DNA from 2 places in the Chryseobacterium phocaeense genome. Region 2 is predicted to be linked to the other one. Evidence: riboswitches for the same ligand, from Rfam matches in the RefSeq annotation. Region 2 holds a riboswitch; the other holds the start of a gene.
What was found. Region 2 has a riboswitch for cobalamin ahead of B7E04_RS18605 (acyl-CoA thioesterase). Riboswitches for the same ligand answer to the same signal wherever they lie in the genome.
Positions count from the first base shown of each region.

Region 1: it holds a riboswitch for cobalamin, as region 2 does, so the genes downstream of both, metE (5-methyltetrahydropteroyltriglutamate--homocysteine S-methyltransferase) here and B7E04_RS18605 (acyl-CoA thioesterase) in region 2, are expected to answer to the same signal.

Region 1 is NZ_LT827015.1:2,066,860-2,070,044, forward strand. It holds gene metE (5-methyltetrahydropteroyltriglutamate--homocysteine S-methyltransferase) at 1-1,866, opposite strand, end outside; cobalamin riboswitch at 2,034-2,219, opposite strand; gene B7E04_RS16195 (Lrp/AsnC family transcriptional regulator) at 2,409-2,870, shown strand.
Region 2 is NZ_LT827015.1:2,612,826-2,616,010, forward strand. It holds gene B7E04_RS18595 (GEVED domain-containing protein) at 1-490, opposite strand, end outside; gene B7E04_RS18600 (hypothetical protein) at 744-1,541, shown strand; cobalamin riboswitch at 1,595-1,773, shown strand; gene B7E04_RS18605 (acyl-CoA thioesterase) at 1,889-2,272, shown strand; gene B7E04_RS18610 (Crp/Fnr family transcriptional regulator) at 2,312-2,896, opposite strand; gene B7E04_RS18615 (hypothetical protein) at 2,904-3,185, opposite strand, start outside.

The DNA.
Region 1 (3,185 bases), 550 kb from region 2:
TTTTCTTAAAGGAAGCCCTTCCCGGATAGCCGGTTCATCAATCTGGATAATTCTGATGCCTGCTCTTTCAAGATCCACCACCTCGTCACGGATGGCCAAAGCAATCTGTTTACACGTTTCCGAACGCGGCTGATCATCACGTACGAAAGACCATTGTAAAATCGTTACCGGGCCGGTTAGCATTCCTTTTACCCACTTTTCCGTCTGTGACTGTGCGTATTGAGACCAGTATACCGTCATTGGGTCAGGACGGGAAACGTCTCCAAAAATAACCGGAGGTTTTACGCAGCGGCTTCCATAACTTTGAACCCAGCCGTTTTTCGTGAATACAAATCCTTTCAGCTGCTCTCCGAAATATTCAACCATATCATTACGTTCAAATTCTCCGTGAACCAGTACATCAATTCCTATTTCTTCCTGCCAGCGGATCGTTCTTTGGGTTTCTTCTTTTAGTAAAGTATGATACTGTTCTGCAGTCAATTCTCCTTTTTTAAATTTTGCCCTCCAGCTTCTCACTTCTGCCGTCTGCGGGAATGAGCCAATGGTGGTGGTTGGGAACAATGGAAGCTGTAATACGTTCTGCTGTTCCTCTTTCCTTATTTTGAAGGAGCTGTTTCTGCGGGAATCTGCTTCTGTCACGGCATCAGTCCTTTGTTTTACTGCATCATTATGAATCAGTGAAGATGTTTTTCTGCTTGCCACTGCCTTTTTATTGTCTTCAAAAGCGGTAAGAATAGTTTCGTCCGGAGTTCCGGCTGCCAGTTCTTTAAGCGTCACTATTTCCTTTACTTTCTGTTTGGCGAAGGCCAGCCAGTTTTTAATTTCAGGATTCAGATCCGTTTCAAAATCCAGATCGCAAGGTGAATGCAGTAATGAAGACGATGGAGCAATAAAGATCCTTTCAGCACCTAATTTTTCTATTGCTTTTTCAATAAATGTCAGGGATTTTTCAAAATCATTTTTCCAGATATTCCTTCCGTCTACCACGCCTAATGACAGACCTACATTTTCAGGAACTGCCTGAAGCACCTCATCCAGCTGTTCCGGATCTCTTACCAGATCAATATGCAGAACATCTACCGGAAGGGAAAGAGCAAGTGACCGGTTATCCTTTAATCCATCAAAATAGGTGGCCAGAATGAATTTCAGCTTTGGAAACTGCTTTCTGATCTTCTCATATACCCACTGGTATTTTTCTTTTGCTTTCTCAGTCAGGTCCAATGCTAAAAACGGTTCATCAAACTGGATCCATTCCGCTCCCTGCTCCTGAAGTCTGGATAAAATCTCAATATATACCGGAAGCAGATTTTCAGCAAGATCCAGCTTATCAAATCCCTCTTCTTTTTCTTTTCCTAAAAGCAGATAAGAAACAAGGCCGATAATTACCGGTTTTGCATTAATTCCGGCCTGTTTTGCTCCGGAAAATTCATTGAATATTTTATTTGAATTCAGCTTAAACTGCTGATTTTTATAAAATTCAGGGACGATATAATGGTAATTGGTATCAAACCATTTCGTCATTTCCATCGCGGTGATATCCAACCCTTCCTTTTGATATCCTCTGGCCATGGCAAAATAAAGATCCAGCTCAGAGCTGTTATTTCTAAGAGCCACTTCATGATAACGCGCCGGAATGGCACCTACGATTAAGCTCATGTCCAGAACCTGATCGTAATACGAGAAATCATTGCAGGGAATGAGGTCTATTCCTGCTTCTTTCTGAATATTCCAGTTTTGGCTGCAGATATTTCTTCCTGCTGTAAGAAGTTCTTCCAAAACAATTTTACCTGACCAATACTGCTCGCAGGCTTTTTTGAGTTCTCTTTTGCTACCAATACGCGGATAGCCCAGAATGTGAGTTTGCATGTTTTTCACTTTTAATTAAACTTAATTGAAAAGCCCTTGAAATGCTTCGTAATGCCTGAACGGGTAGAAAATCTGGAAAAATAATGACCAACCTGAACGCCATCCGGTTACGAAAAGCGTACAGATACATATCATCTTGATGATCCAAAGCTTCATCCCGCGAAAGCATTGTCAATTCAGTAAAGGCAGGTCTCCTGACTTGTAACGGTTTCTGCCATCCTTCCCGCTTTCGGCAGTGGATCCACAAGGACAAAAACCTTTGGTGTGTTACTTACAGTTGCGCGACAGCTCGTGATTCTCACACGATTCCCTATTAATCTACCTTAAGTAAAACCTTTCCTGTTTGATGAAGTATATAAAGAACTGTATTTTATTACAAACCTGCATTTATTGCAGATTTTAATTTTGAGTAAAATTAATCATACAGAATATATAAATAATCAATGCTTATTAATTAAGCAAATTAATCCGCAATTAAAAATAAAAACCAAATTTTATTCTTTAAATTAGCATAATTCAAAAGTATTAAAGAATATTATTCTATGGACCATCTTGACGATAAGGATATTCAGCTGCTCAGGCTGCTTCAGAAAAACGCCAAACTGACTGTTAAAGAACTGGCTAAAGAAATCAATCTCTCCCCTTCGCCCGCTTTTGAAAGGATAAAAAGGCTGGAACAGGATGGATATGTCAAAAGATATTCCGCCGTTCTGGACGCTGAAAAACTGAACCGCGGGTTTACTGTTTTCTGCCAGATCAAATTAAAGATCCATGACCGGTCCGTAGGTTACGATTTTGTAAAGGAAATCCTGGAAATAGAAGAAGTGGCCGAATGCTACAATATCTCAGGAGATTTTGATTTCCTGCTTAAAGTTCAGGTCCGGGATATGAAGCATTATCAGGATTTTGTCTTTAATAAACTGGGGTCCGTAGATTCCATCGGGAGTACACACAGTACATTTGTGATGGCTGAGGTAAAAAACAACCATGGACTGACCATCTAAGAGATCCGGCTGATCTTTTCACTTCTATTCTTTCTGATTATTTTCAAAACAATGGTTCTATCCGCATGTTTTTATTTTTTACGAAACCTCATCGTTCGTAATTTAAAATAATTCTAAATTAAGCAACAATAAAACACGCTTGAACTCTTTTATCCAAGGGACTTTTCAACAAAAAACAAATAAAAATTACGTAGAAATACTGAACATCCCGTACCACATTGTTTCTAATTTTGAGTAAACAAAAACTGATAACAATGGATCGTTTAAACAACCACTTACCTTTCCTGAAAAAAGAGATGGGTTATGAAACTGTAT
Region 2 (3,185 bases):
CAAGCTGTATGCGACGGGTTAAGTCCGGACGGAAATCCGTATGGTTTGTTGCACTGGAAGCACTCACCATTGTCGGAAGTCCTCCGGAAGGAATTATGGTAACATTCGATAAATACAGTGCACCGAGCATTGTAGACATGGATTTACAGTAATTGAGATGGGTATAGAAGGATAAAGGAAAGGACACATCGCCGGACGCAGTATCAATTACCTCAAGAATATATCCTGTGCAGGGTGTAAGACTATTAAGATTAACGGAAGTGGTTGCTGCAGGAATATTCATGGTAGTCCAAACCAAAGATGTTGAGGCCCTCCATCTTACTAAATAACCGGTTGCTCCAGGCACAGGATCCCACGTGATATCAGCTGAAGTATAGGTGATATTGGAAACCGTTAGATTGGTTGGAATGGTAAAGGCTGACTCCGTAAAATTGTTTCCTGTTTTATTGGTAGCCTGAAATTGTGCTGTTCCCAAAAAAAGGAGGAACATAAAAAATAGATTTTTGGTCATAGTTTTTGGATTATTAATTTTGACCTAAAAATAATTTAAATCATTTAAATATTGTTCAATTTTATTTGATAAATATTAAATTTTTAATTGATTTTGATAAATTGAAGAGATATTTTAGTGTCCTGGAAAGCACTTTTGGAAGAAATTGATCACTTTAATTAAATACACTGAGATTTTACTAATCAAAAAAACATTTAATTTATATATTTGAGGGATCAAAAAATTCCAAGAAATGATTTCCGTAAACAGAGCATTGTACTTATCCGCTTTCAGTCTTTTTTCCTTAGCATTTGTCAAAGGACAAAATAAAGTTCCTTTCGGTGTTGTAAAAGCGGAGGAAGGCTACGCCAACGTACGTGTCCATAAGGATAACTACAGAAAAATCGTAGATAAGATCAGAATGCGTAAAGGCGATGTATTTGTTTATGTAAAGCCCGCTCCCGGAGAAACGGAATGGATCTGGATCAAATATCCGGAAAAACAGGACGATGAAAAGCCTTTTGTAAGGTATGAAAATCTTGAAAAGGAAGGAATGGTCAATAAAGAACGTATTGCCTTCATTGATCAACTTCCCCAGTTTACTCCTTCTAAATCCAAGAACGGGAAATCCCTTATTTTTACGGATAACAGCAATCCCAAAGTACCGACAGCCCAAAGAACCAAAGTAGTCATTGATATCTATCCGTCCAACGCCAGTTACAGAAAGAAAGAAAAAGATGCAGACGGGAAAATCCTTACGATTGATAAGATAAAACCATGGGGAATTAAGGATGAGCTTCCTGAAGGACTGACAGAAATTAAATCCATCAGGGTTCAGCAGCCGGGAAGAGGATCTGTCTTTGTAAGGGAGGCTATTAAAAATATGTTCCAGCCTACCATGGATTTCAACAATATTGGGGTAACGGCTCTTGACGATAATCATATCTACCTTTATATGATCAATGGTTCCGGTGAAAACAGGTATGTAACGCTTTGGGCCATCAAGGAAGGAAGGGTGATGAGCCAGATCATTTACAATAATCCGGAATAATTGCTGTTTGTTCCTTTAATATTCTTATTTTTGCCTCTGAAAAAGTTTAACGCTAATTCATCACAGAAACCGGTTCTGCTTAACGCAGATTAAAAGGGAACCGTGTGAAAATCACGGACTGTCGCGCAACTGTAAGTAACCAAAGTCTTTATCACAAGTCCACTGTGCAGGGCACGGGAAGGAGATAAAAGATGTTACAAGTCAGGAGACCTGCCTATTTCTTTAAACAAAAAACTTTCGCGATCTGAAGTTTATTGATCTGATGGACTGCTTCAGGAATTCCTATGGTTCCTGTCATTGTTCTGTTATTTTAATATATTTCATTTCGCATTAATTAATAATGAAATATGACTACAGAAGAAAGAATTGCAGCATCCGAAACCAGAATTTTTAAAGCGGTTTTCCCAAATACCACTAACCATTACGATACCCTTTTCGGAGGAACTGCCATGCAGCTGATGGATGAAGTAGCTTTTATCACCGCCACCCGATTTGCAAGAAAAAGAGTGGTAACCGTAAGCAGCGACAAAATAGATTTTAAAAAACCTATTCCGGCCGGAACCATCGTAGAGCTGATCGGAAAGGTTTCCCATGTGGGGAAAACCAGTATGAAGGTGAATGTGGAAATCTATACCGAGGAAATGTACTCTTATGAAAGAGAAAGAGCTATTGTAGGTGATTTCACTTTTGTAGCCATTGACCAGTTCAAGAAGCCGATCAGGATTATGTAATGGTTTCGGGCGGCCTCCGGCCGCCCGAAACCTCACCTATTACGTTCCCTTTGCCCCTAAACGCTTCCTGATGGTACTTACAAACTCTTTTGAAACGCCCAGATAAGAAGCAATATAATATTGCGGGATCCTTTGGGGGATCGTAGGATAAACTTTTATAAATTCCAGATACCGGTCCGAAGCGGATTTCGAAATGGTATCTATCAGACGGTTCTGCAGCGTACGTAGATTTCTCTGGACCAATATTCTGAAAGCCTTTTCAAATTTCGGGATTTCCTGAAGCAATTTTTCTTTTGTTTCAGGATTCAGCATGAAAATTTCCGAGTCTTCCAGCGTTTCGATGTTCAGTTTTGAAGGATGCTGGTCCTGAAATGAAGTGATATCACTGATCCACCAGTCTTCGATCGCAAATAATACCGTTACCTCAGCTCCTTTATCATCCATGCAGTACATACGCAGGCATCCTTTCTGAATATAGCCTTCAAACTTACAGACCTCTCCTTCCTTTAGTAGAATAGTTTTTTTAGGAACTTTTTCATAGGTTAAAAGGTCCGTAAACTTTTTCTTTTCTTCTTCATCCAGATGTACAAACCGGGTAATATTCCTGATGATACTTTCGAACATGGATCAATTATGCTTTCAGGTGAGGGAAAAGACTGTACACTTCATTTTTCAGCAGCCCGCTTCCACCACCGTAATGGTCGATGACTTTTACGTCTTTATCCATCTGTTCACAAAAAACTTTAATATCTTTTTCAAACTGTTCTTCCAGACCGGAGCTCAACAGTACAATATCTACGGGATGTTTTTTTATGTGGTCATAACTTTTGTTTTCATCACTTTCAATTTCCGCTTTCCAGCCTTCATTATTTTCGATGATCCGTTTTAAGGTGTCTATTATTTCCTGATTTTT